4 regions of the Micromonospora sp. NPDC050397 genome follow, and region 4 is predicted to be linked to each of the others. Evidence: riboswitches for the same ligand, from Rfam matches in the RefSeq annotation. Region 4 holds a riboswitch; each other region holds the start of a gene.
What was found. Region 4 has a riboswitch for cobalamin ahead of metE (5-methyltetrahydropteroyltriglutamate--homocysteine S-methyltransferase). Riboswitches for the same ligand answer to the same signal wherever they lie in the genome.

Region 1: linked by a shared signal. The riboswitch ahead of metE (5-methyltetrahydropteroyltriglutamate--homocysteine S-methyltransferase) and the one ahead of metE (5-methyltetrahydropteroyltriglutamate--homocysteine S-methyltransferase) in region 4 are both predicted to bind cobalamin.
Region 2: linked by a shared signal. The riboswitch ahead of bluB (5,6-dimethylbenzimidazole synthase) and the one ahead of metE (5-methyltetrahydropteroyltriglutamate--homocysteine S-methyltransferase) in region 4 are both predicted to bind cobalamin.
Region 3: linked by a shared signal. The riboswitch ahead of ACI2K4_RS01065 (ribonucleoside-diphosphate reductase subunit alpha) and the one ahead of metE (5-methyltetrahydropteroyltriglutamate--homocysteine S-methyltransferase) in region 4 are both predicted to bind cobalamin.

Annotation. Positions count from the first base shown of each region.
Region 1 is NZ_JBJDPS010000001.1:266,187-273,932, reverse strand. It holds gene ACI2K4_RS01065 (ribonucleoside-diphosphate reductase subunit alpha) at 1-532, shown strand, start outside; gene ACI2K4_RS01060 (ribonucleotide-diphosphate reductase subunit beta) at 570-1,589, shown strand; cobalamin riboswitch at 1,631-1,847, shown strand; gene metE (5-methyltetrahydropteroyltriglutamate--homocysteine S-methyltransferase) at 1,964-4,228, shown strand; gene ACI2K4_RS01050 (biotin carboxylase N-terminal domain-containing protein) at 4,302-7,746, opposite strand, start outside.
Region 2 is NZ_JBJDPS010000021.1:66,091-73,836, reverse strand. It holds gene ACI2K4_RS33750 (homogentisate 1,2-dioxygenase) at 1-589, opposite strand, end outside; gene ACI2K4_RS33745 (hypothetical protein) at 685-1,575, shown strand; gene fahA (fumarylacetoacetase) at 1,572-2,774, shown strand; gene ACI2K4_RS33735 (DUF397 domain-containing protein) at 2,970-3,173, shown strand; gene ACI2K4_RS33730 (methyltransferase domain-containing protein) at 3,451-4,293, shown strand; gene bluB (5,6-dimethylbenzimidazole synthase) at 4,327-4,944, opposite strand; cobalamin riboswitch at 5,053-5,253, opposite strand; gene ACI2K4_RS33720 (SRPBCC family protein) at 5,405-5,914, shown strand; gene ACI2K4_RS33715 (PQQ-binding-like beta-propeller repeat protein) at 5,968-7,227, shown strand; gene ACI2K4_RS33710 (hypothetical protein) at 7,251-7,746, opposite strand, start outside.
Region 3 is NZ_JBJDPS010000001.1:274,204-281,949, forward strand. It holds gene ACI2K4_RS01065 (ribonucleoside-diphosphate reductase subunit alpha) at 1-1,579, opposite strand, end outside; cobalamin riboswitch at 1,718-1,952, opposite strand; gene ACI2K4_RS01070 (superoxide dismutase) at 2,084-2,698, shown strand; gene ACI2K4_RS01075 (superoxide dismutase) at 2,701-2,973, shown strand; gene ACI2K4_RS01080 (DUF5682 family protein) at 3,035-5,905, opposite strand; gene ACI2K4_RS01085 (AAA family ATPase) at 5,902-7,020, opposite strand; gene ACI2K4_RS01090 (VWA domain-containing protein) at 7,033-7,746, opposite strand, start outside.
Region 4 is NZ_JBJDPS010000013.1:6,219-13,964, reverse strand. It holds gene ACI2K4_RS29065 (prenyltransferase/squalene oxidase repeat-containing protein) at 1-149, shown strand, start outside; gene ACI2K4_RS29060 (glycine hydroxymethyltransferase) at 227-1,648, opposite strand; gene metE (5-methyltetrahydropteroyltriglutamate--homocysteine S-methyltransferase) at 1,700-3,940, opposite strand; cobalamin riboswitch at 4,053-4,264, opposite strand; gene ACI2K4_RS29050 (hypothetical protein) at 4,373-4,675, shown strand; gene ACI2K4_RS29045 (ribonucleotide-diphosphate reductase subunit beta) at 4,653-5,648, opposite strand; partial or broken gene ACI2K4_RS29040 (ribonucleoside-diphosphate reductase subunit alpha) at 5,702-7,746, opposite strand, start outside.

The DNA.
Region 1 (7,746 bases), on a different contig from region 4:
CCCGACCGCCACCATCGCGTCGATCGCCGGCTGTTACGAGTGCATCGAGCCGCAGGTGTCCAACCTGTTCAAGCGGGAGACCCTCTCCGGCGAGTTCCTCCAGGTCAACACCGCCCTGGTCCGGCAGCTCAAGGAGCTCGGGCTCTGGACCGAGCAGGTCCGGACCGAGATCAAGCGGGCCGAGGGGTCGGTGCAGGGCATCGACGCGCTACCCGCCGAGGTACGGGAACTCTTCCGGACCGCCTGGGAACTCCCGCAGCGGGCGCTGATCGACCTCGCGGCGGCCCGCTCCCCCTTTGTCGACCAGAGCCAGTCGCTGAACCTGTTCATGAGCGCGCCGAGCATCGGCAAGCTCTCCTCGATGTACCTGTACGCCTGGAAGTCGGGTCTGAAGACGACGTACTACCTGCGGTCCCGTCCCGCCACCCGGATCCAGCAGGCCACCGTCGCGATCGACCGTCCCGCGGTCGCCGACCCCGAGGCGGTCGCCTGCTCGCTGGAGAACCCCGAGTCGTGCGACGCGTGCCAGTAACCCGATCCCGGCCACCAACGGAAGGTAAGGCGACCCGATGACCCGTACGGAAAAGACCGGGATGTTGCTCGACCCCGGCATGGACCTGACCCTGCGACCGATGCGTTACCCGCACTTCTTCGACCGGTTCCGGGACGCGATCAAGAACACCTGGACCGTCGAGGAGGTGGACCTGCACTCCGACCTGGCCGACCTGACCCGGCTCACCCCGGCCGAACGGCACCTGGTCAGCCGGCTGGTCGCCTTCTTCGCCACCGGTGACACCATCGTCGCCAACAATCTGGTGCTCAACCTCTACCAGCACGTGAACTCCCCGGAGGGCCGGCTCTACCTGTCCCGGCAACTGTTCGAGGAGGCGGTGCACGTCCAGTTCTACCTGAACCTGCTCGACACCTACGTGCCGGACGAGGCCGAACGGTTCGCCGCCTTCGACGCGATCGAGAGCATCCCGTCGATCCGCCGCAAGGCCGAGTTCTGCTTCCGCTGGATCGACTCGGTCTTCGAGCTGCGGGAGCTGAGGAGCCGCGACGACCGGCGGGCGTTCCTGCTCAACCTGATCTGCTTCGCCGCCTGCATCGAGGGGCTCTTCTTCTACGGCGCGTTCGCGTACGTCTACTTCCTGCGCTCCCGGGGACTGCTGCACGGGCTCGCCTCCGGCACCAACTGGGTGTTCCGCGACGAGTCGATGCACATGGCGTTCGCCTTCGACGTCGTCGACACGGTCCGCCAGCAGGAACCCGACCTGTTCGACGACGAGATGCGCCAGCAGGTACGCGACATGCTCGCCGAGGCGGTCGAGTGCGAGGTGCAGTTCGCCGAGGACCTGCTCGAACAGGGCGTCTCCGGGCTCTCCCTGCCGGACATGCGCGAATACCTCCAACACGTCGCCGACCGGCGGCTCGCCCAACTCGACATCGCCCCGCTGTACGGGTCGAAGAACCCGTTCGCGTTCATGGAGTTGCAGGACGTACAGGAGCTGTCGAACTTCTTCGAGCGCCGGGTGTCGGCGTACCAGGTCGGGGTGAGCGGCACGGTCAGCTTCGACGACGACTTCTGACACGTACCCGTGGCGGGTGGGGCGAACCGACCGGACGCCGTACGATGGCCGACAGTGCTGGTTCGCCCCGCTTCGCGGCGGGGCGTCGTAAGAGGGAACCCGGTGCAAAACCGGGACTGCCCCGCAGCGGTGAGTGGGAACGACCGCCGTCATACGCACTGGACGCGTACGCGTCTGGGAAGCGACGGCCAGTAGGAGACCGGGTCGCACCGGTCGCGCCCGCGAGTCCGAAGACCTGCCCGCACCGCGTACGCGTCCGCGTGCGCCGCCGTCGGCCCCTCGGGAGGGCCAGGGCGAGGCCGGTCGTCGTACCGTGCCCTGCCGTGTCCTCCCGGGTGGCCGTCGGCCGACCTCGAGGGAAGGACACCCGTCTCGTGACCACACCGTTCGGGCTGAGCACCGTGCTCGGCTATCCCCGTATCGGTCCGCACCGGGAGCTCAAGCAGGCCGTCGAGTCCTACTGGGGCGGCCGGACCGACGCGGCCACCCTGGAGCGGACCGCCGCCGGCCTGCGCGCCGACGTCTGGCGCACCCTGCGTGACGCCGGTCTGGGCGCCGTCCCGTCCAACACGTTCTCCTACTACGACCAGATGCTCGACACCTGCGTCCTGGTCGACGCGGTGCCGGACCGCTTCCGTCGCCTCGACCTCGACGACCTGGACACCTACTTCGCCATGGCCCGGGGGACGGCGCGGGAGCCGGCCCTGGAGCTGACGAAGTGGTTCGACACCAACTACCACTACCTGGTGCCGGAGATCGGCCCGGACACCGTCTTCACCGCCCGCCCGGACAAATCGGTACGCGAACACGCCGAGGCCGAGGCGCTCGGTGTCCCGACCCGACCGGTGCTGGTCGGCCCGGCGACGTTCCTCCTGCTGGCCAAGTCCACCGAGGACGCCCCGGAGGGGTTCCGGCCGTTCGACCGGCTCGACGATCTCGTCGCGGTCTACGCCGACCTCCTCGGCACCCTCGCCGACGCCGGGGTCGCCTGGGTCCAACTCGACGAGCCCGGGTACGTCGCCGACCGCACCCCGGACGAGATCGACGCGCTGCGTGCGGCGTACCGCCGGCTCGGCGCGACGGAGCACCGGCCGGAGCTCTTTGTCGCGTCCTACTTCGGTGAACTCGGCGACGCGCTGCCGGCCCTGCTCGACACGCCGGTAGAAGCGGTCGGCATCGACCTGGTCGCCGGGCCCGGCGACCTCGCCCGGCTCGCCGCCGCCGGTCCGCTGCGGGGCAGGACGATCGTCGCCGGGCTGGTCGACGGTCGCAACGTCTGGCGTACCGACCTGCGCGCCGCCACCGCGACCGGTGCCGCGCTGACCGGCCTGGCCGACCACGTCGCGGTGTCCACGTCGTGTTCGCTGCTGCACGTGCCGGTCGACCTGGCCGCCGAACCCGACCTCGACCACGACCTACGCGCCCGGCTCGCGTTCGCCCGGCAGAAGGTGGACGAGGTGGTCGCCCTCGGCCGGGCCCTGCGCGACGGCGTCGCGGCGCTCCCCGCGCCCGTGCCCGCCGCACCGGCGGCCTGGCGGGACAACGCCGTTCGCGCCCGGCTCGACGCGCTCCGCCCCGAACACGTACGTCGCGGGCCGTACCCGCAGCGCGCCGCCGCGCAGCGGTCCCGGCTGAACCTGCCGGCGCTGCCCACCACGACCATCGGGTCCTTCCCGCAGACCCCGGAACTGCGTCGGGCCCGTGCGGCGCACCGGGCCGGACGACTCGACGACGCCGGCTACACGGAACGGATGCGGGCCGAGGTCGCGCACGTCATCGCGCTACAGGAACGACTCGGGCTGGACGTGCTGGTGCACGGCGAGCCGGAGCGCAACGACATGGTGCAGTACTTCGGCGAACAGCTCGACGGGTTCGCCGCCACGGCCAACGGCTGGGTGCAGTCGTACGGCTCGCGGTGCGTACGGCCGCCGATCGTCTACGGCGACGTGGCCCGGAGCGGCCCGATGACCGTCGGCTGGTCCACCTACGCTCAGTCGCTGACCAGTCGACCGGTGAAGGGCATGCTCACCGGACCGGTGACGATCCTGGCATGGTCGTTCGTCCGGACCGACCAACCCCTGGCAGACACCGCCAACCAGATCGCCCTCGCGCTGCGCGACGAGGCCCGTGACCTGGAGGCGGCCGGTATCCGGGTGATCCAGGTCGACGAACCCGCGCTGCGGGAGAGGCTGCCGCTGCGCCGGGTCGAGCAGCGGGCGTACCTCGACTGGGCGGTCGCCGCCTTCCGGCTCGCCACCAGCGGGGTCGCCGACGCCACGCAGATCCACACCCACCTGTGCTACTCCGAGTTCGGCGAGGTGCTGCCCGCGATCGACGCTCTCGACGCCGACGTCACCAGCATCGAGGCGTCCCGGTCGAAGATGGAGATCCTCGACGATCTGCACGCCGCCGGATATGCCCGCGGGGTCGGCCCCGGGGTGTACGACATCCACTCGCCACGCGTACCCGAACAGAGCGAGGTCACCGACGCGCTACGTCGCGCCGTTGCCGCAGTGCCGCCGGACCGGCTCTGGGTCAACCCGGACTGCGGGCTGAAGACCCGTGGGTACGCCGAGGTCGAACAGGCCCTGCGTCACCTCGTGGCCGGCGCCGCCGAGATACGGCTCACGCTCGCCTGAGCCCGGTTGGGGCGGCGACCCCCGCCGCCCCAACCACCCGAACCGACGGAGCAGTCCTCCGGTGCCGGTCCGGTCAGTGCCCCAGGCCGCGCTCGATCGCCTCGATGATGCGCGGCCGCAGCTCGGCCGCGCCGACGATCGCGTCCACCGAGCCGACCTCGACCGCGCGCTGGATGCTGTGCACCCGGTCGAACTCGGCGGCGACCTCGCCGAGCTTCTCCGCCCGTACGGCGGACTGCACCTCGGCGAGCTGGGCGTTGCGCGTCGCCCGCTCGGCGCCGCTGGCCGCGAGCACGCTCGCCTGCAACTCGACCACCCGTGGGTCGGTCGCGGTGCGGTTGTTCACCTCGCCGGAGAAGACCACCGCCGCCGCCGGGGCGCCGCCGAGCACCGAGGCGAACGAGCCCTCCAGCGCCAGCACGGTCATGTTCGGGTTGAGCGCCTTGGAGAAGACCACAAACGCGCCGCCGTGGTAGCGGGAGATCACGCAGAAGACGATCGGGCCGTCGAAGTTGACGATCGCCCGGCCGATCTCGGCCCCGTACTCCAGTTGGAGCTTGCGCATCGACTCCGGCGAGCCGTCGAACCCGGACAGGTTCGCCAGCACGACCAGCGGGCGGTTGCCCGAGGCCGAGTTGATCGCCCGCGCGGTCTTCTTCGACGACTGCGGGAACAAGGTGCCGGCGGTGTAGGTGTCCGGCCCGTCGGTGGGCGGGAAACCGCGCCGGGGCACCGGCCGCGACTCGATCCCGATCAGGCAGACCGGCCAGCCCCCGATGTGCACGTCCTGGACCGCCGAGGTGTCGGCGTCGGCCATTCCCGCCCAACGCTCCAGCACCGGGTGGTCCTGGTCGGAAAGGGCACGCATCACCGTACGGATGTCGAACGGCTTCTTGCGGTCCGGGTTGTGCGCGGCGGAGAAGATCTGGCCGACGGTGCCGAAGTCGCTGCCGGCGACCGTGTGCGGGAAGTCGGAGATGTCCCGGCCGACCGGGTCGGTCGTGACGGCCTTGCGGGGCGCCGTCTCACCCGGCACGACGTAGGTGTGGTCGTAGTGCGCCATCAGCACGTCGCGAGCGGCCGGCAGGTGGGGTGCCCAGTACTGCGCCTGGCCGTTCGGGCCCATCACCCGGTCGTAGCCGCCGATGCCGAAGTTGTCCTCGGCCGAGACACCGCCGGAGAAGTCCAACGACTGCTTGCCGGTGAGCACCATCGCCGAGTCCGGCGTCATCACCAGGATGCCCTTGGTGTGCATGAGCATCGTGGCCTCGGCGTTCCAGTACGGCTGGGCGCCGACGGTGATCCCCGCGACCACGATGTTGATCTCGCCACCGTCCTGGGTGAACGTGACGATCCGCTTGAGCGCGGCGGCCACCCAGTCCATGTTCTCGGTGCCCGAGGACATCGAGATCCGGGCGCCCGCCGACAGCGCGAACCACTCCAGCGGGACCCGCATCCGCTCGGCCAGGTCGATCGCCGCGATCACCCGGGCGCACTCCGGCTCCGACAGCGCGCCGAGCGCCTTGGTCGGGTCGCCGAGCAGCACCACCCGGGTGATGCCCTCGGGGTGCCGCGCGGTCGGCGTGGTCACCACACCGACCACGATCGCCGCCGAGTTCTTCCCCTTCGGCCGGTCGACCGGCACCAGCGCGCCGTCGGCGTCGAGGTCGTGCTCGGTGAAGCCACCGTCGGGGCCGGTGAGCAGCCCGGTCAGCTCGTACGGGTAGACATTGCCGCGCCGGGCCGCGCGCAGCACCTTCTGGCGGTAGTCGTCCAACGGCTGCACCGGCTCCATCGACGGCTCGCCGACGTGCAGGTGCGCGCCGTGGCCCGGGTCGAGGGTGATCCGGACCGCGACCTCGGTCAGCTCGCCGGAGGCGGTGCGCTGGCGGGCCACGAACTGGACCTCCTCCAGCCCCGCCCCCGCGGTGGTCGGCAGGATGCGTTGGACCAGCATGTTCAGCTCGTCGACGGTCAGCTCGGTCGACGGCCAGACGTACATCATGATGCGGTTGGTGTCGAACCGCTTGTTCTGCGGTCGCTGCGCCTGGATGTTGCGGATCGCGTCCAGGCCCGCCGTGATCGCGTCCTCCACCGCCGGCAGCGCGACCAGCCGGCCGTCGGCCTCACGCAGCGGCGTCAGGTCGCGGACCTGGCCCATCGCGATCAGCCGCTCGTCGGCCGGGTTGCTCCGGGCGACGGCCTTGAACAGGTAGATCTCCTCGTCGGCGGAGGGCAGCCGGGTGAGGTCGAACTCGCGCAGCCGCTCCAGTTGCAGGCGCTGGGCGATCTGCGGGTGCAGGCCCCGGATCAGTCGGTCCTCGACGAGCCCGGCCCCGTCGGGCCGGAAGGTGAAGTGGTGGTGCATCACCGCGCCGCTGGTGCCGGCGACGGTGGTGGTGATCCGGCGTACGGCGGCGGGCGGCGGGTGCTCGGCGAGGAGTTGTCCGAGTCGTACGGCCATCGCGTCGGCGTCCGGTTGGTCCTCCCACGTGACGTAGACGTCGGCTTCGATCCCCTGCTCGGCGTCGCCGACGAACGTACCGAGGGCACCGATGGCGTCGGGCAGGGCGGCGATGTCGACGGCGGTGGTGACCACCCGGGCCACCCCGCCGGAGCCGGTGTGTTCGGCGGTGACGAAGCGGCAGCCGGCGGTCTCCCGGGTGGTGACCCCGGCCAACCCACGGTTGCCGTAGTAGCGGCGGGTCAGCACCTCCAGCAGCGGGGCGTGGTCCCGCCCGGCCCGGCCGATCCGCTGGCCGATCAGCCGGACCAGCGGCTCGGCGCTGGCCACCATGGTCTGGATCCGCTCGGCCCGGTCCGGCGCCTCCGGGTTGCGGTCGAGGTAACGCAGGTCGTCGCGGATCGCGGCGTACACCTTGGCGCGGTTGCGGCGCAGCAGCGGCTGGGCGAACCAGCGGAACACCACACCGCGGGCCAGGTCCGACACCGCCGGGAACCGCACCTGGGTGGCTTCGACCAGGTGTTCCAGGGTGAGCCCGGCGCGCTCGCTCATCGACTCCAGCGGCGGCACCCCGGCCAGCCACTGACGGAGCAGTTCCGACACCACCACCACGTCGGTCGACATCCGCTGTTGGGCCAGGAAGATCCGGAAGACCGCCGACTCGAGCTCCGGCGTACGGTCCAGGTCGGTGATGCCGTAGTGCCCGAGCACCCGTTCCAGCTTGGCCTGGAACGCCTCGGTGACCCCGGCGCGTTCGACGTCGAGGCTTTGCAGGTAGCTGTGGAAGTACTCGCGCGGGCTGTGCACCGGGCTGCCCGGCTCGACCTCGATCTCGCCGCCCGGCTTGTTGCGGCTCAGCTCCGACAGGTCGGCGAAGACCGTCAGCAGGTCCAGCTCGCCGGGGAGCGGCCGGTCGCCGAGTTCGGCCCGCGCGGCGACGTACTCGGAGAGCACGCGTTTGCGGTCCTGCGGGTCGACGTCGAAGCCCAGCAGCATGCCGCGCAGGTCGTGCAGGCCGCGCTCGACCCGCGCGGTCGCCGAGACCAGCGCCGGC
Region 2 (7,746 bases), on a different contig from region 4:
AGTAGGGGGAGTGCTCCAGGAACTGGCCCCGCGCCGAGAGGTAGCGCTTGGGCGGGCCGACGTGCCCGGTCGCCTCGATGGTGAGCAGGCGCAGCGGGTCCGGCGCGACCGGCACGATCCGGTGCACCACCGAGGTCGGGATGATCACGTAGTCGCCGGCGGTCACCCCGAGTACGCCGAAGGTCGACTCGATCCGGGCCGCGCCGGACTCGACGTACAGGCACTCGTCGCCGATGGCGTTGCGGTAGAGCGGGGACGGCCGGTCGGCGACCACGTACGAGATGCGTACGTCGTCGTTTGCCAACAGGTGCTGCCGCCCCAGCACCGGGTCGGCGCCGCCCGCGTCGAGCTTGTGGGTGCGCAGGTGCCGGGGCTTGAGCGGCAGGTTCGGCACCCGGGACCAGGCCGGCGGGGTGAACTCCTCGGCGGCCACGATCGCGGTCGGCGGGTAGCGGTGGTAGAGCAGCGACGAGTCGGAGGAGAAGCCCTCCTGGCCCATCAGCTCCTCGGCGTAGAGGCTCCCGTCGGGCTGCCGGAACTGGGTGTGGCGCTTACGGGGCAGCTCACCGACGCTGCGGTAGTACGGCACTTTGACCTCCGCATTTGTCCCATTCAGCGGCCGATGGTGTCCGATAATCGGACGCTGTTGTCCGTTAGTCGTAGCGTCCCGTAAGTTCTCTGTTCGTGTCAACGCAGGTGCCCCGGCTCTTCGCCGGCCTGGTCGACGACGCCGCCGTCTTCCCGCCCGGCAGCGCGTCGCTCGCCGACGCCCTGGTGGCCCACCGCGAGCACCGCACCGCCTGGTACGCCGACCTGGTCGGGCCGCTGCTGGTCCCGGCGTCGGCGCTGGCCCACCTGCCGGCGCTGCTGGAGCCCGGGGAGCGGATCGAGGTCGGGGTGATCGGCGACGTGCCGATCGGCCGACTGCCCGCGTTGCTCGGCGCGATCGACGACCGGTTGTGCCCACGCCAGTTGGAGGTGGCGGTCGGCAAGCGTGGCGAGGACCCCACCCCCGGACTGGCCGAACTCCTCGCCGTCCACGGCGACCTGCCGCCCGCCGCAACCGCTGGCCACAGCGGGTCACCGACGCTCGACCTGTACGCCGAAGTCCCGCTGACCTGGGGACTGCTCGCCGCACTGGACCGGATCGCGCGGGCGCGCGCGGCCGGGGCGCCGGTCGCGGCGAAGTTCCGCACCGGCGGGCTCGCCGCCGAACTCTTTCCCACCCCGGTCGAGCTGGCCGCGGTGATCCGCGCCTGCCGGGACCGGGCCCTGCCGTTCAAGCTCACCGCCGGCCTGCACCACGCGCTGCGCCACACCGACGCCGAGACCGGCTTCACCCATCACGGGTTCGTCAACGTGCTGGTCGCCACGGCTGCCGCCGCCGAGGGCGCCGAGGTGGCCGAGATCGCCGAGCTGCTGGCCAGCGGTGACCCGCTCCGGATGGTCGAGCCGGCCCGGGTCCGGCGGGAGCAGGCCCGGCCGCTCTGGCGCGGCTTCGGCTCGTGCAGCATCGACGAACCACTGACCGACCTGGCCCGGCTCGGGCTGATCAACCAGGGGGAGAGCACGTGAGCTGGGTCGAGGGCGCGGCGGGCTCGCCGTACGACGTACACAACCTGCCGTACGGGGTGTTCGCCCACGGCGACGTGCCGGCGCGGATCGGCGTACGGATCGGGGAGTATGTCCTCGACCTCGACGGCGCCGAGGCGGCCGGGCTGGTCCTGGCCGGGGGTGCGCTGCGTGAGCCCTCGCTGAACGCGTTCATGGCGCTCGGGCAGGCGCAGTGGGGCACGGTGCGCAAGCGGGTGGTCGAACTGCTCACCGACCCGGCACACCGGCCGGCGGTCGCCCCGCTGCTCCACCCGCTCGCCGAGGTCGACCTGCTGATGCCGTTCGCGGTGGGCGACTACGTCGACTTCTACTCCTCGGAGCAGCACGCGTCGAACGTGGGCCAGATCTTCCGTCCCGGCGAGCCGCCGCTGCTGCCGAACTGGAAACACCTGCCGATCGGTTACCACGGCCGGGCCGGCACCGTGGTCGTCTCCGGTACGCCCGTCGTCCGCCCGGCCGGACAACACTCCACTGGGGACGGACCCGGGTACGGGCCCTCGACGCGCCTGGACATCGAAGCCGAGGTCGGCTTCGTGATCGGGCTCGGCTCGGCGCTCGGCGACCGGGTGCCGGTCGAGGACTTCCGGGCGTACGTCTTCGGTGTGGTGCTGCTCAACGACTGGTCGGCGCGGGACCTGCAAGCCTGGGAGTACCGGCCGCTCGGCCCGTTCCTGGGCAAGTCGTTCGCCACCTCGATCTCACCCTGGGTGGTGCCGCTGGACGCCCTGGAGCACGCCTGGGTGCCGGCTCCGGAGCAGGACCCGCCGGTCCTGGAATACCTGCGCGACGAGCCGCACCTCGGTCTCGATTTGCGGCTCGCGGTCGACTGGAACGGCAGCCGGGTGAGCGAGCCACCGTTCGCCGGCATGTACTGGACCCCGGCTCAGCAGTTGGCCCATTTGACCGTCAACGGCGCCTCGGTGCGTGCGGGCGACCTCTACGCCTCCGGCACCGTCTCCGGCGTACGCCGCGACCAGGTCGGCTCGTTCCTGGAGCTGACCTGGGGCGGGGCCGAGCCGGTGGCACTCGCCGAGGGCGTGGCCCGTAGCTGGCTCGCCGACGGCGACACGGTCACCATCAGCGCTACCGCTGCCGGCCCCGACGGCCGCACCGTCGCCCTCGGCGAAGTGACCGGCACCGTACTTCCCGCGCGCCCCTGACCCCTACTTCGCCATCGTCTATCGATTGTGGAGCACCGTTGGTCGCGGTGCGATTGATCGAGTCGCACAGTCTGTGTGAGCGTGCCCCGCTGTAGTGGCGCATGTTGCATTCGGTAACGCGTTCGCTCCCTTCGCCGTGTAAGAATACCGGCGAACGCACTTTTATGTGCATAACTCGTCGTAAAGGGGTATAAAATGCAGATCGATCTCGCGCGCGCGTCGTGGCGTAAGAGCACCCGGTCGAACGACCAGGGCTGGTGCGTCGAGGTGGCCGACAACCTGGCCGGCGTGGTCGGGGTGCGTGACTCGAAGGACGTCACGGGACCGGTGCTCTCGTTCAGCCCGACCGACTGGTCCGCGTTCATCGGCGCGGCACGGGCCGGCTCCTTCGACGGCTGATTCAGACAACTCCATTCGCGTTTCCCGGGCGGCCCCGTCCAGCGATGACAGGTCGGGGCCGCCTCGCCAGGTCCGGCACCGGTTGCCGCCGGTCGTTGCCGGTCGGTCGCCGCGAGCCACGCACGGATCGGTGCGAAATTCACCCCCGTGACGCTTTTCTCGGCCGCCCGCTCACCGTTGCGGATGACCAGGCAAAACGATGCTTGCCGACCGGTGTGACGCAGGCAACGCGGGGATGGCTGTCGCGACGACCCGTCGGCAGAGCAGCCTTACCGACGTGACGGACGAAATCGCAGGTACCACATCCTTCAGTGACGTCGACGGGGCCGGGAACGAGCTCCAGACGAGCATGGTCGACTACCTCGAACGCATCGCCGCCTATCCGTCCATCCGGCAGGTGCGCGAGGTGGCCCGTGCCGCGCTGGACGCCTGGCCGGGTCAGCGACTGCTCGACGCGGGGGCCGGGGCGGGCGAGGTGGCCCGCGAACTCGCGAGGCTGGTCGGACCGGAGGGCGAGGTGGTCGCGGTCGACCGGTCGGAGTTCTTCGTGACGGCGGCGACCAGGCGGCACGACGGCAGCCGGGTCGAGTACCTCGTCGGAGACGTCACCGCGCTCGACCTGGCCGACGAGAGCTTCGACGGCGTACGGAGCGAGCGGGTGATGCAGCACCTCGCCGAGCCCGACCGCGCGGTGGCGGAGCTGGTACGCGTGCTGCGCCCCGGCGGACGACTGTGTCTGATCGACACGGACTGGGAGAGTCTTCTGCTGGACGGGATAGCGCCCGAGCTGATCGAGCGCATCCGGGGGAAGTTCTTCCAGTACGTCGCCACCCCCGAACAGCCGGACAAGTTCCGGATGGGCCGTACGCTGCGCCGCAGGCTGCTGGCGGCCGGACTCGACGAGGTGCGCGCCGAACCGATCACTGTCGCGGTGACCGACTTCGCGGAGGCCAACGCCATCGCCCCGATCTTCGACCGGGACGCGATCCGCAGGCTCGGGGCGGATCCGGCGCTGCTCGGCGCGGAATGGTTCGAAGCCGTCGACGCCTCGGTCGCCCGGGGTGACTTCCTCCTCGCGATCACGATTTGGGTGGTCAGCGGGGTCAAGCCGCTCGGTTGACGGCGCTACCCGGCCTCCGCGTCGAGAACCGGGTCAGCGGGCGGTCCACCGGTCGTGGTGGACCGCCTCGGAGAGTGGCCGTCGCCGACGCCAGCCGTGCCGCTCCAGGTCGGGGACCTGTTCGAGGTGGCTGACCGGGCCGAGGCAGAGCCAGGCCACCGGGCGGACCGTCGCCGGGATGCCCAGCAGGTCCCGCAGGAACTCCTCCCGGTAGAACGAGACCCAGCCGAGGCCGAGTCGCTCGGCGGTCGCGGCCAGCCAGAGGTTCTGGATCGCCAGGCAGACCGAGTAGAGGCCGGCGTCGGCGATCGAGTGACGCCCGAGCACCGCCGGGCCACCCCGCTCCGGGTCGTACGTGACCACCACCGACAGCGTCGACTCACGTACGCCGTCGATCTTGATCCGGGCGAACCGTGCCGCGGCCTCGCCGTCGAGGGTGGCCGCGAAACTCTCGCGCTCCCGCTCGACGTGCCGGTGGAACCGCTGACGCAGGTCGGGGTCGCGAACGAGGAGGAAATCCCAGGGCTGGGAGAGTCCGACGCTCGGCGCGGCGTGTGCCGCGGCCAGCACCCGGTGCAGCACCTCGTTCGGGATCGGGGCGCCGGTGAACTCGGCGCGCACGTCCCGACGGCGGTGGATGACCTGGTACAGCGCGGCGGCAAGATCCGTCCCGCCGATCGGGTCGGGTTCGGTTACCGGCACGGGTTGGGTGACGGGTTCGGTGTCCAAGGCAGGCTCCCGCTGCGCTCGTGCCCCGAAACGGGGCTCGTGACGCGAGGCCGGTCTTCGGACTCCCGGATCAGCGCTGGTCACCCGCCTTCCCAGCCCTCGTGGGCCAGTGGCCGCGTCTCGTACGCGTGGGTGGCAGCTCCCCGGTCACCGCGGCGGGCCCGTGCCGGATTCGCACCGGCTTCCCGATTCTCCCCGCGACCGCGGGGCACCTCGCAACGTTTGTGCCACCCGGGACCATAGCGGAGTCGTTCGCCCCGGCGTCACCGAGCCGTTCGCGACGTCACCCGCGTCACCTTCTTGTCGCCGCTCGCCGATCTTTGCGCTGGTCGGGCGCTCTCGCCCGTACGGTGGGTGTTCGGGGAAGGGCTCGGGGGGTGCGATGGCGACGGTGGCGGTGACCCGACTGGTGGAGGCGTCGGCCGACGAGTTGTGGCGGGTCTTCACCGACCTTCCGGGCCGAGACGGCTGGCTCTCCACCGTCACCGGGATCGAGGTGCTGACCCCGGGACCGGTCCGGCCCGGCACGACCTGGCGGGAGGGGCACCGGCTACCGGACGGGACCGGGCTGGTCGAGGAGTTCCGGGTGGAGGAGATGGTCGCGCCGCACCGGTTGACGGTCACCTCCGCCGGAGCGGGCGTCGACTACCGGACCGCGTACAGCTTCACGCCGGTCGACGGTCGGCGATGTCGGCGGGGCGGCTGGACGGCGGTCAGCGTGGTGCAGGAGGGCGTGGTCACCACGCCGTCCGGGCGGCTGATCGCGCTGCTCTTCGGCGGGCTGGCGGCCCGTACGGTCGAGAACGTGCTCCGCCGCGACCTGGCCGATCTCGCCGCCGCCGTCGGGGTGACCGGGCCGGGCCGTCGGGGTGACCCCGCCGCTGCCGCCTGACCTGCCAGGCGCCGGCCCGGACCGGATGGATAGGGTGCCGGCGGAGGTGCTGGATGCGATCCCGGAGCGGGGGAGTGGCTCGGCGTCGGCCGATCGTCGTCGCGATCGCGGCGTTGCTGGCCGTCGCGGCAGTCGCCGTGGTCGTCCACCGGGTGCTCGCCCCGGCGGAGGTGCTCACCACCGCCCGTACCGGATATCCGGCCCCGGTCAACGCGGCGACCGGTGTGGTCGGCACGCTCGCCTCCGCCCCGCTGATCGTGGACGGCCGGCTGCGGGTCTACGCCACCACCCGCCAGGTCCGCGCCGACCTGCCGGTGGACGCCCGGACCCGGCGTACGCCGTACTGGTCGTACCGGCGGTGGCCGGCCGAACTGATCGGCGTCGTGGCCAGCGGCACCACCGTGGTCAGCCGCTGGTCGGACGGGAACCTGGTCGCTCTCGACGCGCGTACGGGCCGGATCGTGTGGCGGGTCGACGGTCCACCGCCCGGACACGGGTACAACGGACGACGCACCGGAGCCAGCACCAACTACACCCCCGCCGGTCTCATCCCGGCGACCGGTCGGAGCGGCCGGGCGGTGCTGGTGGTGATCGGCGGCTCGGGAGTGCGTGGTCTGGACCTGGCCGACGGGCGGGAGCTGTGGCGGGTCGGCATCGACGGCTCCTGCCGGGCCGGCGCGCTCACCACCAGCGGCGGGCAGCTCGTCACCGTCGACGCCTGCGCGGCCCCGCAGGTGGCCGAGTTCCACGACGTGGAGTCCGGCGAGTTGGTCGACCGGTGGCGTCCGGAGGACGCCGGCCCGGAGCTGGGGCTGGCCCCGCTCGGCTGCGGCAACGGCGGGTCGAACTGTCCGGCGATGCGGACCAGCAGCGCCGGGACCACCCGTGGCTGGCTGGTGGATCGGGACGAGCCGGTGCCGGTGCCGGTGCTGGACCCGACCGAGGCGGTGCTCGACGGGGACGTGGCGCTGACCCCGAGCGGTCGCGAACTGGTGGCCCGCTCGGTCCGCGACGGCAGCGAACTCTGGCGCCGGACCGGGCGTGAGCCGGCCCGGATCGTCGCCGTCCAGTCCGGCCGGGTGCACCTGCTCACCGACGCGCACGAGCTGGTCACGCTGAATTCGATGACCGGGGCGGAGCGGTCGAGTTTCCCGCTGACCGCCGGGGACGAGGTCGTCGCGTGGCGGCCCGGCTTCGCGTACGCGGCGGACGGCTTCGTCGCGGTGGAACGGCTCGCTTCGGCCGCCCCGCCGGACGCGGACGACCAGCAGTTCTACGGCGCCGCCCAGCCGGTCATCCTCGCCGCGACCTGAGTTTTCGGGCGGTTACCGGAAGGTCACCCAGCCACCGTGGACCGGTTCCGCCGGGAACGACGCCTCGACAGTGCCAGCACGAGCACCACGATCATCGTGATCGCCAGTGCTCCGGCAGTCAGCAGCCAGGGCGATTCCAACCGGCTCAGGGGCGAGCCCGGTTGCCCTGGCCGTCCCGGGTCCGGGAAGGTGATCCGGGTGGTGGCGGTTTCCCTCACCAGACCACTTTCCAACTCCACCGCTATCTGCCAGGGGCCGTTGGGCAACTCGCGGGGAAGAACCGCGACCACCGTGCCGGACTCGCCCGGTGCCAGGGTGGTGCCTTCGAGTACGTCGAACGGCCCGGCTCTCATGCCAGCCGGCCCGTCGGAGAGGGCCACCGAGCCGGCCAGGTCGAGCGCACGCTCGCCGGTGTTGCGTACCGCGACCCGCACCGAGGGCACGCCGAGGGTGTCGCGGCTCGGGATCATGTCGCCGATCGTGAAACTGGACGGCGGCTCGCCGCCAATGCCGATGTTG
Region 3 (7,746 bases), on a different contig from region 4:
ACGCGTCCTGTAGGCCCATCAGGCCGAGGCCAATCGGCCGCCAGCGCGGGTTGCTCGCCGCCGCCTCGACGCTGGGGTAGTAGTTGATGTCGATCACGCGGTCGAGGAAGAGGACGGCGGTCCGTACCGTCTCGCGCAGCCGTTCCCAGTCGATGCCGTCGGCTGCCACGTGCGCGGCGAGGTTGATCGAACCGAGGTTGCAGACGGCCGTCTCGCCGTCGCTGGAGACCTCCACGATCTCGGTGCAGAGGTTCGACAGGTGCACCACGTTGCCCGGCTCGGCGGTCTGGTTGCACAGCCGGTTCGACGGGTCCTTGAAGGTCATCCAGCCGTTACCGGTCTGGGCCAGGGTGCGCATCATCCGCCCGTACAGGTCGCGGGCCTTGACCTGGCGCACGAACCGGCCGGCGGTCTCGGCGGCCCGGTACGCGGCGTCGAAGTCCTCCCCCCACAGGTCGGGCAGCTCGGGCACCTCGGCCGGGTCGAACAGCGACCACGTGCCGTCGGCCTCGACCCGCCGCATGAACTCGTCCGGGATCCAGTTCGCCAGGTTCAGGTTGTGCGTACGCCGCGCGTCCTCGCCGGTGTTGTCCCGCAGTTCGAGGAACTCCTCGATGTCCGGGTGCCACGGCTCCAGGTAGACGCAGGCCGCCCCCTTGCGCCGGCCGCCCTGATTGACCGCGGCGACGCTCGCGTCCAGCGTGCGCAGCCACGGCACGATACCGTTCGACAACCCGTTGGTGCCCCGGATCAACGCACCCCGCGAGCGCACCCGGGACCACGCGATCCCGATCCCGCCGGCGAACTTCGACAGCTTCGCCACCTGGGCGTACCGGTCGTAGATCGAGTCGAGTTCGTCGCGGGGCGAGTCGACCAGGAAGCAGGAGGACATCTGGGTGTGCGCGGTGCCGGAGTTGAACAGCGTCGGGGAACTCGGCAGGTACGCGAGCGTCGACATCAGCCGGTAGAACCCGATCGCCTCGCCGGGGGTGTGGGACAGGCCGCAGGCGACCCGCAGCAGCCAGTACTGCGGTGTCTCCACCACCAGCCGGCTGGTCGGGTGCCGCAGCAGGTACCGGTCGTGCACCGTACGCAGCCCGAAGTACTCGAACCGCAGGTCGGCCGTGGGGTCGACGGCGTCGTCGAGCTTGCGGGCGTTGACGGCGACAAAGCGCGCCGTCTGGTCGCCGACCAGTCCGAGTTCGTGGCCGAGTCGGATCGCCTGGCTGAACGACGCGATGCCCTGCCCGCGTACCTCCTTGTCGACGTAACCGGCCAGGAGCCGGGCCGCGAGTCGGGAGTACTGGGGCTCCTCGCCGATCATCTCGGCGGCGGTCTGGATCGACAACCGGTCCAGTTCGGCCGTTGTCGCCCCGTCGTAGAGGCCGCTGATCGTCCGGGTCGCGACCCGCAGCGGGTCGATGTCGTCCAGGTCGCCCGCCCAGCGTTCCACCGCCCGGACGATCTTGTTGACGTCGACCGGTTCGAACGCGCCGTTGCGCTTGCGTACCCGCATCTGGGTACGCCGCTGCCCCGGTGCGGACGTGTCGCCGTCCGTCGCCCGCTCGCCCGCAGCCAGCTCTGTGACCGTCACCTGTCGCTCCTCGTGCTCGTGTCGACGAGGTCCGGAACGCGCGCAGGCGGGCGGAGACGCACGCCCTGGCGTACGTCGCAGCCGTCGACCGTCCCACGCGGTCTCGGACCGCCGCGCGCGGTTGTCCGGCGCGGCGCGGCTGGCAGGTCTTCGGACTCGTGGGCGTGGCCACGGACCAGCCGTGACCCCCTACTGGCCGTCGCTTCCCAGGGCTTCCGGCCGGGCCGGTTGTCTCCCAGTGCTTCGTGACGGCGGTCGTTCCCACTTACCGCTGCGGGGCAGTCCCGGATTCGCGCCGGGTTCCCTCTTGCCTCGGCCGGGGTGGATGCCCGGCCGAACCAGTCGCGTCACGAACTATATATGGGGGAGGTCCGGTTGTTGAACACCACATGTCGTGCCGGCGTGTTGGCGTCGGAGAAGGTGATCCTGACGGTCGAGCCTTGTTGCACTATGTTGGCAACAGCGATTCTTATGCGAGAGGACGTACCGATGGCCGTGTACACCCTGCCCGACATGCCCTACGACTACGGCGCGCTCGAACCGGCGATGTCCGGGGAGATCCTGGAGTTGCACCACAGCAAGCACCACGCGGCGTACGTCAAGGGCGCCAACGACGGGCTCGACCGGCTCGCCGAGGCGAGGGAGAAGGGCGACTACAACACCCTGGTCGGGCTGGAGAAGACGTACGCGTTCAACCTCTCCGGTCACGTCCTGCACTCGATCTTCTGGAACAACCTGTCGCCGGACGGTGGCGACCGCCCGGAGGGCGAGTTGGCGGCGGCGATCGACGAGCACTTCGGCTCGTTCGAAGGTTTTGCCGGTCAGCTCTCGGCGGCGACAAAGGGTGTGCAGGGTTCGGGTTGGGGAGTGCTGGCGTGGGAGCCGCTGGGCCAGCGGTTGATCGTGGAGCAGGTCTACGACCATCACGGCAACGTTGGTCAGGGTTCGACCCCGGTGCTGGTGTTCGACGCGTGGGAGCACGCGTACTACCTGCAGTACCGCAACGTGCGTCCGGACTACGTGGACCGGCTGTGGAACCTGGTGAACTGGACCGACGTGACCAGCCGGTTCGACGCCGCCCGCGCCACCAAGCCCAAGATCTGAGCGTGGTGGACCACCCCACCCCGGCCGCCGCCGAGGCCGTGCAGCGGGCCGCCGGAGTTGTCGCGGCCCGGCACCGGGGCGACCTCGACGGCGCCGAGGCACTGCTCGCCGCGTTTCCCAGCGAGCAGGCCAAGACGCTCGGGTTCTACCTGCTCGCGGAGCTGGCTCTCGGCCTGGTCCGGGCGCAGAGCGGGCAGAGCATGGACGACCTGGTCCAGGAACTCTCCCTGCACCTGGCGACCGCGTCGGACCAGCCACCGCCCGCCCCGGACTGACCAGCCGGGCGACAACCGTTCCGCCGGGCTCGGCCCGGCGGAACGGTTGCTCCCCCGACGGTCAGAGCCGCGCCGCGAGTGCCACGGCGGTCTCCGGATAACGCGCGAGCAGCTCCGGCAACTCCGTCCCGAAGGGTGTGGCGGCCGGAGCCGCGGACGACCGCCAGCCGTCGTCGCAACCGAGCAGCCCGGCCACCGCGTCACAGGACTCCGGGTGCCCGGCCAGCAGTCGCGCCACCGGTCCGGTGTCGCCCGGGCCCGACCCGGCGGAGCCCGTACCGTCGGCGCCGGACCCGGCCGCCGGGCGACCGGCGCTCGCCGTGCCCGCCCCGGACCAGGGCGGCGTCCAGGCGTCGAGCGCCGCGAGCCCGGCCGGGAAGGTCCGGCCCGCCTCGCGGACGAGCCGGGGCACCTGGTCGCCGGCCTCCGCGCGCAGCGTGGTGATCAGGGTCGGCAGCCACGGCAGCAGCACCGGGTCGGGCAGCCGTCCGAACGCCTTCGACAGCACCTCCACCACAAACGGCGCCAGGGTCGGCACGGGTTCGAGCGCCTGGGCGAAGCCGATCAGGTACCGCGGGAAGGTGGGTATGACCAGCGGGTTCTCCAGCAGGCCGGTGGTCCGTTCGCGCAACTGGGCCAGGGAGAGCGACCCCAGTTGAAAGCGGGCCGCCCAGAGCAGGGCGACCTTGGCCGGCGCCTCGGGATGGGACTGGGCGACCGCGATCTCCAACTGGGCCCGGTCGCAGCCGAGCGACAGGGCCAGGCTCTCGATGCTGAACAGGAACCCGAGCATCGCCGCGACCTGGCGTACCCCGGTCTCCTCGGCCACGAACGCGGTCGGCAGCAGGGTGCAGTAGTGCGCGTACCCGGTGGAGCCGAAGTTCTCGCACCAGGCGGGCAGACCGTCCGGGGTGGAGCGGTAGTAGGTGAGCAGCCGGCGAATCCGGGTCAGTACCTCGGGCGCGTCGTCCGACGTACGTTCGCCGCTGAGCAACTGCACCGCGCGGGCGCCGAGTTCGTCGGTGAACCGAGGGTTGCGCAGGTACAGCAGTGAGTCCTCGACCGCCCGCAGCGCCATCGCCGCGGTGGCCTGCGGGGCCCACACGCCGCGCCGCAGCCGCTGCTCCAGCACCTGCTCGACGGTGACGCCCTCGTAGCCGAGCTCGATCAGCGCGCGCTGGTCGCGGCCGATCGCCAGGTCCCAGCTCTCCTGGATCGACGCGCCACCGAGCCGCCGCTCGCCCATCACCGGCCGCACGGTCTGCTCGGGCAGCAGCGCACGCAGCACCCAGAGCAGGTCCGAGGCGGGCCGCAGTTCCGGCCGGGCGGTGAGGTCGAGCAGCGCCCGCTGCACGGTGCGGCGCTCCAGCGGGAGGCCGAGCGGGGCCAGCCGGTCGTAGACGTCGCGCGCCAGCGGTGGCAGCGCGTCGTACCCGACCCGGCCGATCCGGTCGCCGCCCATCAGGATCTCGCAGAGCCGGCGTACGTCCCGCCGGCCCGGCACCACGTCCTTCTCGATGCAGGTCACGGCCGCGTCGGCGAAGTCGTACGGGGTGGGCCGGGCCCGGTTACGCATCCCGGCGAGCAGGATCGAGGTCTCGAAGACGGCGATCGCGTCCGCCGTGCTCGCCAGGTAGCCGTTGCGCCGGGCCAGCCGCACGATGTCGACGGACCAGCCCAGCAGTTCGTCCTCGTCCAGTCCGTCGGGAACGGGTGGGCGGGACAGGAATCCCGAGAGCTGGTCCGCGACGGTCGGCGCGGCCGGGCCGGTTCCGGTGCGCGCCGCGCCGGCCGGCTTACGGGTACGGGCCGGACGCCCGCCGTCCTGCTGCCCGGCCAGACGGTACGTCTTCACCCCGGCCCGCGTCACCGCGCGGGAGAAGGTCGTGGCGGCGATGGAGACACTGCCGGAGGCGAGCCCGAACTGGGCCTCGATGGCGGAGTGGCTGGACGGCACGAGGCCGTACAGCCAGGCGGTGCCGGTCCGTGGGGTGATCTCGAACGGCACCGTGGAGGCGGAGCCGAACTGCTCGACCCGGCTGGCGGCGTGGAAGGCGCCGCAGACGTACAGGCAGTCGGATCGGTCGACACCCGACGCCGCCAGGTGCTCGCGCATCCGGGTCCACATGTAACGCTCGCGGTCCTCGTCCCGGTCCAGCCGTGCCGCCTCGCCGGGGCGCAGCCGGCGGAACAGGCTGCCGACCAGCACCATCACCTGCCGGTAGGTGTCGTAGTCGGCGTTCACCAACGGCTGCTCGACGTACTGGTCCCACCACTCGGACCAGTGCCGTACCCGGCCGTGGTGCAGCAGGTGCTCCTCCAACTCGCGGAAGCCGGGACGCAGGTCGCCGATCTCGATGCCGACCGCGTCACCGTGCAGGTCGACCTCCTCGTCGTGCGCCGACGGATCGGCGCCGGGCGACCCCGGCTCGTCGTCGGTCCCGGTGCCGGGCCGGTGCCCGTCGCGCGGCTGCCACTGGAAGACGTGGTCGGTGGAACGGTCGACCAGCACCAGCTCGACCCCGGGCGTCTCCAACGCGTACGCGATCGCCTGGTACTCGGCGGACGCCTCGGTGACCGGCGCGACCACGCTGAGCGGACCCCACTCCTTCGGGTGCCCGTCCAACTCGCTCGCGAACGCCTGTAGCGCCACCGGCAGTTGGCAGTTGCGCAGCTCGGTGAGGAGCGGTTGGAAATCCTCGCACAGCTCCAGGTAGATCACTTTCGGCTGCTTCTCGCGCAGCCGGCGCACCATCGCCAGCGCCGAGGAGGGCGAGTGGTGGCAGACCGGGAAGATCTCGAGTTCCTCCCCGAGTGCCCGGTCGACGTCGTCGACCAGGCCGGCGAGGATCTCGGCCAGGGCGTCGGGGCCGTCGGCGAAGGCGCGCGCCGCGTCCTGGAGCTGCTCCCGCAGCGTCCCGACGACGGTCATGACAGCGTCACGATGGTCTGCCGGCCGCCTTCCAGGAACGCGGTCCACTCGCCGCCGGCCTCCTTGCTGCGCGGCTCGACCACCCCGTGCAGGTACTTGTTCAGGATGGCGAGATCCTCCGGGCTGCGCCGGGCCAGGGACCCGACCAGGGAACCGGCCAGGGTCTCCGCGCGCAGGGTGCGGTCGCCGAAGAAGTTGCTGTGCAGGATCGCGTCCTCCAGCACGCCGATCTGTTCGGCGGTGGACAGGGCCGACTCCAACTTCTCGTCGTCGCTGGTCGCGGCGGCCGCCGCGGTACGCAGGTCGGCGAACGACTGGAGCAGGATGTCGAGCAGCGTCGGCGGTACGTCCAGCTCGATCCGGTGCCGTCGGAGCAGCTCGGTGGTGCGGAACCGGACGATCTCCGCCTCGCTGCGCTTGTTCGTGACCACCGGGATACGAACGAAGTTGAACCGCCGCTTGAGCGCCGAGGAGAGGTCGTTGACTCCCCGGTCCCGGCTGTTCGCGGTCGCGATGACCGAGAAACCCGGACGGGCGAAGACGATGTTGTCGTCGTCCAGCTCCGGGATGGAGACGTACTTCTCGGACAGGATCGAGATCAGCGCGTCCTGCACCTCGCTGGTGGAGCGGGTCAGCTCCTCGAACCGGCCGATGACGCCCCGCTCCATCGCGGTCATGATCGGGGAGGGGATCATCGACGCCCGGGACTGTCCCTTGGCGATCACCATCGAGACGTTCCACGAGTACTTGATGTGGTCCTCGGTGGTGCCGGCGGTGCCCTGCACCACCAGGGTCGAGTTGCGGCAGATCGCCGCCGCGAGCAGCTCGGCCAGCCAGCTCTTGCCGGTGCCCGGGTCGCCGATCAGCAGCAGGCCACGGTCGGAGGCGAGGGTGACGATGCTGCGCTCGACGAAGCTGCGGTCGCCGAACCACTTCTGCGAGATCTCGCGGTCGAGGCCGTCGGCGCGTTCCGAGCCCAGGACGAACAGCCGCACCATCCGAGGGCTGAGCCGCCAGGAGTACGGCTTGGGGCCGTCGTCGATCGACTCCAGCCAGTCGAGCTCCTCGGCGAACTTGACCTCGGCCGGGGCGCGCAGCAGGTCAGGGGTGGTCATTTTCGCGGTCTCCTAGGTGAGGAAGTTCTTGAGTTCGAAGACGAGCTTGCGGATGTGGCCGGAGATCACCGGTGTGCCGAGGTCCTTGAACCGCTGCCGGAACCAGGGGTTCACCTCCGCGCGCCCGCTGCTGTTGACCGAGCCGACGGGGATCAGCTTCACGCCGCTGCGGTGCACCGCCTCCAGCCCGTCGAAGAGCGGTTGGGACCGGCCGAACTCGTAGAAGTCCGAGATCCAGACCAGTACGGTGTTGCGCGGGTCAACGATCTTGGGGCGGGCCATCGCCAGCGCGACCGGCCCGTCGTTCCCGCCGCCGAGCTTGGTACGCAGCAGCACCTCGAACGGGTCGTGCACCCAGGGCGTCAGGTCGATCGCCCGGGTGTCGAAGGCGATGAGCTGCACCTCCACCCGGGGCAACCCGGCGAAGATCGAGGCGAGGATGGTGCAGTTGACCATCGAGTCGACCATCGACCCCGACTGGTCCACCACCACGATCATCCGGGCCGGGGTGGTACGCCGGGCGGTGTGCCGGTAGAAGAGCCGGTCGACGTAGAGCCGCCCGTCCTCCGGGTTCCAGTTCGGCAGGTTCTTCCAGATGGTGCGGTCCAGGTCGATGTTGCGGAACACCCGCTTCGGCGGGACCGACCGGTCCACGGTGCCGACGCTCGTCTGCTCGACCTGCGTACGCAGCACCTCGGCGACCTCGTCGACGTACCGGCGGATCAG
Region 4 (7,746 bases):
GTACCGGAACCGTCACCTCGATCAACGGTGTCACCAACAGCGGCGCATCGACCTGGAAACTCAGCGTCGACGCGGGAGCGGCAGCTGCGGCTACCAGGGGGGCCACCATCAGCCTCGGTGACACCATCTCCCTGCGATACGGCAGCTAAACAGCATCTACCGTGTAGCCAGCACGGCGACCCGGGTGGCAGCCCTTTCTGAGAGGTGCCACCCGGGTCTGTCGTCCTCAGCCGAGGTCGACGCCGGGATAGAGCGGGAACGGGGCCAACAGATCCGCCGCCTGCTTGCTCACCTGGTCTGCCACGACGGGATCGATCTGGTACTTCGCCTTGGATCCTGCGCTCGGGGTGGTACTGCTCAGCACGGTGTGGATCAGATCGGCGATCTGATCCATCTCGGCGGCGCCGAGGCCCCGGCTGGTCAGGGCCGGGGTGCCGATACGGATGCCCGAGGTGTACCAGGCGCCGTTCGGGTCCTGAGGGATCGCGTTGCGGTTGGTGACCACACCACTGGCGAGCAGGGCCTGCTCGGCTTGGCGGCCGGTGAGGCCGAACGGGTGCACGTCGATCAGCACCAGGTGGTTGTCGGTGCCGCCGCTAACCAGTTGGATGCCGCGCCGTAGCAGCCCTTCGGCGAGGGCCTGACTGTTGGTGACGATCTGCTGGGCGTAGGTAGCGAACTCGGGCTGACGGGCCTCGGCGAAGGCGATCGCCTTCGCCGCCATGACATGGCTGAGCGGGCCGCCGAGCACCATCGGGCAGCCACGGTCGACCTGGTCGGCGAGTTCGGGCTGGGCGAGGACGGCACCGCCGCGCGGACCGCGGAGGCTCTTGTGCGTTGTCGTGGTGACGATGTGCGCGTGCTCGACGGGGTTGTAGTCGCCGGTGAAGACCTTTCCGGCTACCAGACCGGCGAAGTGCGCCATGTCGACCATGAGGGTCGCGCCGACCTCGTCGGCGATCTCGCGCATCGCCGCGAAGTCGACCTTGCGGGGGTACGCCGAGTAGCCGCCGACGATGATCAGCGGTTTGAACTCGCGGGCCGTTTCCCGCAGCGCCTGGTAGTCGATCCGCCCGCTGGACGGGTCGACGCCGTAGCTGCGCTGGTCGAACATTTTGCCGGAGATGTTGGGGCGGAAACCATGGGTGAGGTGGCCTCCGGCGTCGAGCGACATGCCGAGCATCCGCTGGTTGCCGAACGCGGCGCGCAGCTCGGCCCACTCGGCGCCGGTGAGGTCGTTGACCTGACGTTTTCCGAACTTCCTCAGGTGCGGGACCTCGACCCGGTCGGCCAGGATCGCCCAGTACGCGACCAGGTTGGCGTCGATGCCGGAGTGCGGCTGGACATACGCGTACGGCGCGCCGAACAGGGCCTTCGCGTGCTCGACCGCGACCGCCTCGACGGTGTCGACGTTCTGGCAGCCGGCGTAGAACCGGCGGCCGATGGCGCCCTCGGCGTACTTGTCGGACAGCCAGTTGCCCATCGCCAGCAGCACAGCCGGCGAGGCGTAGTTCTCGCTGGCGATTAGTTTCAGCGACTCGCGCTGGTCGCGCAGTTCGTTCACGATCGCGTCGGCGATCCGCGGCTCGACGGCGCGAACCGCCTCGATCGTGGAGCGGAAAGCAGTGGATTCGACGTTCAATGTCACTCCCGGGTCAAGCCGGGCGGGTCCGCTTCGAACCCGCCCGGCAAGGTGTTGTCAGTTTCCGCGCACCTCGGCGGCGGCCGCGACCAGGTGCCGCAGTGATGCCTCGACCTCGGAATAGCCGCGGGTCTTCAGACCGCAGTCAGGGTTGACCCAGAGTCGGCGGGCCGGGACGGCCGCGACGGCGCCGCGTAGCGCCTCGACCACCTCGTCGTGGGTCGGTACCCGGGGCGAGTGGATGTCCCACACGCCGGGTCCGACACCCCGGCGGTAGCCGATCGCGGCGAGGTCGTCGAGGACCTCCATCTTCGAGCGGGACGCCTCGATGCTGGTCACGTCCGCGTCCAGGGCGTCGATCGCGGTGATCACCTCACCGAACTCGGAGTAGCACAGGTGGGTGTGGATCTGGGTGTCGTCGGCGACCCCGCTGGTCGCCAGGCGGAACGCGCCCACCGCCCAGTCCAGGTAGGCCCTCTGATCAGCCTTACGCAGGGGCAGGGTTTCGCGTAGGGCTGGTTCGTCGACCTGGATGACCTTGATTCCGGCGGTCTCCAGGTCGTGGCACTCGTCGCGCAGGGCGAGTGCAACCTGATCTGCGGTGTCACCTCGGGGCTGGTCGACGCGGACGAATGACCAGGCGAGGATGGTGACGGGGCCGGTGAGCATGCCCTTGACCGGCCTGCTGGTCAATGACTGGGCGTAGGTGGACCATGCGACGGTCATCGGTGACCTGCGGGCCACGTCGCCGTAGATGATCGGCGGACGTACGCAGCGGGAGCCGTAGGACTGCACCCAGCCGTGATGGGTGGCGGCGAACCCGTCGAGTTGCTCGCCGAAGTACTGGACCATGTCGTTGCGCTCCGGCTCGCCGTGCACCAGCACGTCCAGCCCCAGCTCCTCCTGTAGCCGGATGACGTGCTCGACCTCGGCACGCATCCGCTCGGTGTAGCCAGCGTCGTCGAGAGTGCCGGCGCGCACTGCCGCGCGGGCCTTGCGCAGCTCGGCGGTCTGCGGGAAGGAGCCGATCGTGGTGGTCGGCAGCTCCGGCAGCCCCAGACGTTCCTGCTGGCTGGCGGCCCGGTCGGCGTAGTCGCCACGCTGCCGGTCCCCGGAGCCGAGCGCGGCGAGCCGCGCCCGCACGCCGTCGTGCCGCCACGCATCGGGGGCGGGTGGCAACGGTGCGGGCAGGTGCGCGGTGCCGTCGCGCAGCGCCCGTCCGAGCAGCACAACCTCGTCCACCTTCTGCCTGGCGAACGCGAGCCGCTCGTACAGGCGCGCGCCGAGGTGGGTCTCGACGGACAGGTCGACCGGAACATGCAGCAGCGAACAGGACGTGGACACCGCGACGTGGTCGGCCAGCCCGGCGACCGTCGCCCCGGCGGCGACGGCGGCACGCAGGTCCGTACGCCAGATGTTGTGGCCGTCGACCAGGCCGGCGACGATGGTCTTGCCACGCAGCGGACCGGCGGCGGCGAGCCGGTTGAGGTTATCCGGCCCGGCGACCAGGTCCAGACCGACCGCCTCGACCGGGGTTTTCAGTAGGGCAGGCAGGGCGTCGCCGAGCTCGCCGAAGTAGGTCGCGACAAAGATCTGCGGCCGGTGTTCGACTTCGCCGAGCCGGACGTAGGCACGGCGCAGGGCGTCGATCTCCTCCGGGCTGCGGTCGGCGACGTAGGCGGGCTCGTCCAACTGCACCCACGCCACACCCGCCTCGGCCAGCGCACCGAGGATTCCAACGTACGCCTCGACCAGGTCGTCGAGGCGGGCGAACGGATCGTCGCCCTTGGCCAGCAGCAGGAAGGTGGCCGGCCCGACCAGCACCGGGCGGGTCTTGATGCCCAGGTCAGCGGCTTCGGCGTACTCACGTAGCGCCTTTGCGGGGTTCGCGACAAAGGCGATGTCCGGCCCGATTTCCGGGACCAGGTAGTGGTAGTTGGTGTCGAACCACTTGGTCAGTTCGAGGGCCGGCTCGGCGTCGACCCCTCGGGCCATGGCGAAATAGGTGTCCAGCTCGGAGAGGCCGAGCCGGGCGAACCGGTCGGGGATCGCTCCGACGGCGACAGCGGTGTCGAGCACCTGGTCGTAGTAGGAGAAGGTGTTCGACGGGATCGAGTCGAGCCGGGCGTCGCGCAGTGTCCGCCAGACCTCGGCGCGGAGGGTGGTGGCGGTGTTTGCCAGGCTGTCGGCGTCGATGGTGCCGGCCCAGTATGCCTCGACGGCCTTCTTCAGCTCGCGGTTGGCACCGATGCGGGGATAGCCGAGCACGGTGCTTTGACCGAATGCGGTGGTGCTCACGGGGGGTCCTTCCCTCGAAGCGTCCGGCGGACACGGGAGGGGGAAGACAGGGTACGGCCACGTACCATCTCTCCGCCCTAGCCCTCCCGAGAGGCCGCTGGCGGCGCACACCGGCGGTGTGCGCAGCGCTGGCAGGTCTTCGGACTCGTGGGCATGACACAAGGTCGCCTACTGGCCGTCGCTTCCCAGACCTTACGGTCCAGTGCTTTGATGACGGCGGTCGTTCCCACTCACCGCTGCGGGGCAGTCCCGGTCTCACACCGGGTTCCCTCTTACGACGCCTTACCCTGACGGGTCGGGCGAACCAGCACCGCTCGCCATCGTACGGGGCGCGGGGCGGTTTACGGGCCAGGGTGTCCGAGGCGCGAGACGGTGTCTCAGCGTTGCGTGATTGACTTGACCTCCGATGTCCACCGCAGCGGAGGATGCCGCATGGGCCGCAAAATCGACCGCCGTACTGTGATCGTCGATGGCCGCGAGATGGTCGCGATAGCGCCTGCGGACTTCGAACGCCTGGACGCCTCCCGCCGGCAGGTGGGCGCGCGGGTCGCGCGCGTCGTGCGGTTACGCCAGGAGTTGCACGACGCTCATGCCCGCATCACGCGAGTCCGGGCCATCCTCACGGACGCTCAACCCGCCGAGTGCGTTTGTGATCGTCTCGCTGCTGTCCTGGGCGACGAGAGCGCCCAGGACAGCAGTCTGACTCACCCGATCAGAAGTCGTCGTCGAAGCTGACCGAGCCGCTCACCCCGACCTGGTAGGCCGACACCCGCCGCTCGAAGAAGTTTGACAGTTCCTGGACGTCCTGCAATTCCATGAACGCGAACGGGTTCTTGCTGCCGTACATCGGGTCGATGTTGAGCACGGCCAGGCGTCGGTCGGCGACGTGTTGCAGGTACTCCCGCATGTCTGTCAGCGACATCCCGGAAATGCCCTGTTCGAGCAGGTCGGCGGCGAACTGGACCTCGCATTCGACGGCCTCGGCCAGCATGTCCCTGACCTGCTGTTCCATGTCGGCGTCGAACAGGTCAGGCTCCTCGGCCCGCACGGTGTCGACGACGTCGAAAGCGAACGCCATGTGCATCGACTCGTCGCGGAACACCCAGTTGGTGCCGGAGGCGAGCCCGTGCAGCAGACCCCGGGAACGCAGGAAGTACACGTAGGCGAAGGCGCCGTAGAAGAACAGTCCCTCGATGCAGGCGGCGAAGCAGATCAGGTTGAGCAGGAACGCGCGCCGGTCCTCGCGGCTCCTCAGCTCCCTCAGTTCGAAAATGGAGTCGATCCACTTGAAGCAGAACTCGGCCTTGCGGGCGATCGACGGGATGTTTTCCACCGCCGCGAACGCGGCGAACCGTTCCTTCTCGTCCGGGACATACGTGTCGAGGAGGTTCAAATAGAACTGGACGTGCACGGCCTCCTCGAACAGTTGCCGGGACAGGTAGAGCCGGCCTTCCGGGGAGTTGACGTGCTGGTAGAGGTTGAGCACCAGATTGTTCGCGACAATGGTGTCGCCGGTGGCGAAAAGCGCTACCAGCCGGGACACCAGGTGCTGCTCGGCGGGGGAGAGCTTGGTCAGGTCGGCGAGGTCGGAGCCGAGGTCGACCTCCTCGACGGTCCAGGTGTTCTTGATGGCGTCCCGGAACCGGTCGAAGAACTGCGGGTAGCGCATCGGCCGCAGGGTTAGGTCCATGCCGGGATCGAGCAGCATGTGCCGCTCAACGGTGCTGGTGTTGTCGCTGGTGCGGAGTTCGGGAATGGCGGTCACTGGCAGGCCTCGCAGCTTTCGGGGTTTTCCAGGGAACAGGCCAGCGCCTCGTCGTCGGCCACCGCGACGATCGGCTTGACCGCCGAGGTGACGGCGACGGTGGCCTGCTGGATGCGGGTCGCGGGACGCGAGCGCAGGTAGTAGGTGGTTTTCAGCCCGGACTTCCAGGCGTGCAGGTACATGGAGGAAAGCTTGCCGATGGTCGGTGCGCCGATGAACAGGTTCAGCGACTGTGACTGGTCGATGAACGGGGCCCGGGCCGCGGCCAGGTCGATCAGCGCACGCTGCGGCAGCTCCCACGCGGTGCGGAACAGCTCCCGTACGTCGGCGGGCAGCTCAGCGATGCCCTGCACGGACCCCTCCGCCCGCTTGATCTGGTCGCGGATCGGCGCCGTCCACAGCCCCCGTGCCTTCAGCTCCCGGACCAGATAGGTGTTGATCTGGAGGAACTCGCCGGACATCGTCTCGCGCTTGAACAGGTTCGACACCTGCGGTTCGATGCACTCGTAGCAGCCGGCGATCGAGGCGATCGTCGCGGTCGGTGCGATCGCGACCAGCAGCGAGTTCCGCAGACCGTGGGTGGCGATCACCGCGCGCAGCGCGGCCCACCGTTCGACCTGGGCGGGCTCCGCACCCCACAGGTCGGGGTGCAGCTCGCCGCGGGCGGCACGGGTTTCGGCGTACGAGGGGTGCGGGCCGAACCGCTCGGCGAGCCCGGCAGAGGTTTCGAGTGCGGTCAGGAAGACCTCCTCCTGCACCCGGGTGGACAGCTCCTTTGCCTCGGCCGAGTCGAACGGCAGGCGCAGCGTGAAGAACGCGTCCTGTAGACCCATCAGGCCGAGGCCGACCGGCCGCCAGCGCGGATTGGACGCCGCCGCCTGCTCGGCCGGGTAAAAGTTGATGTCGATCACCCGGTCGAGGAACACCACCGCCGTCCGTACCGTGGACCGCAGCTTCTCCCAGTCGACGCCATCGATGGTTATGTGCTCGCCGAGGTTGATCGAGCCCAGGTTGCACACGGCGGTCTCGGTGTCGCTGTTCACCTCCAGGATCTCGGTGCACAGGTTCGACAGGTGGATGGTGTTGCCCGGAGCGCCGGTCTGGTTCGACAGTCGGTTCGAGGCGTCCTTGAACGTCATCCACCCGTTGCCGGTCTGCGCCAGGGTCCGCATCATCCGCCCGTACAGGTCCCGGGCCTTGACCGTCTTGACGGCCTTCTTCTCGGCCGCCCGGTACGCCTCGTCGAAGGCCTCGCCGAAAAGGTCGGGCAACTCGGGGGCGTCGGACGGGTCGATCAGCGACCAGTCGCCGTCGGCCTCGACTCGCCGCATGAACTCGTCCGGCACCCAGTTGGCCACGTTGAGGTTGTGCGTACGCCGGGACTCCTCGCCGGTGTTGTCCCGCAGTTCCAGGAACTCCTCGATGTCCGGGTGCCACGGCTCCAGGTAGACGCAGGCCGCGCCCTTGCGTCGACCGCCCTGGTTCACCGCCGCCACCCCGGCGTCGAGCGTCTTGAGGAACGGCACGATGCCGTTCGACCGGCCGTTCGTACCCCGGATCAACGCACCGCGACCACGTACCCGCGACCACGAGATGCCGATACCGCCGGAAAACTTCGACAGCTTCGCAACCTGGTGGTAGCGCTCGTAGATCGAATCGAGCTCGTCACGTGGGGAGTCGACCAGGAAACACGACGACATCTGCGTGTGCCGGGTGCCGGAGTTGAACAACGTCGGTGAACTCGGCAGATAGGCCAGGCTCGACATCAGCCGGTAGAAACCGATCGCCTCACCCGGTGTCTGCGACAGGCCGCAGGCCACGCGCAACAGCCAGTACTGCGGCGTCTCCACCACCAGGCGGGACTCCGGATGCCGCAGCAGGTACCGGTCCGCGACCGTACGCAGCCCGAAGTACTCGAACCGCAGATCCCCCTTCCGGGTCCACGGCATCGTCCAGCTTGCGGGCATTACGCGCGACGAACTCGGCCGTGTCGTCCCCGATCAACCCGAGCTGGTGCGCGTGGCGAATCGACTGACTGAAG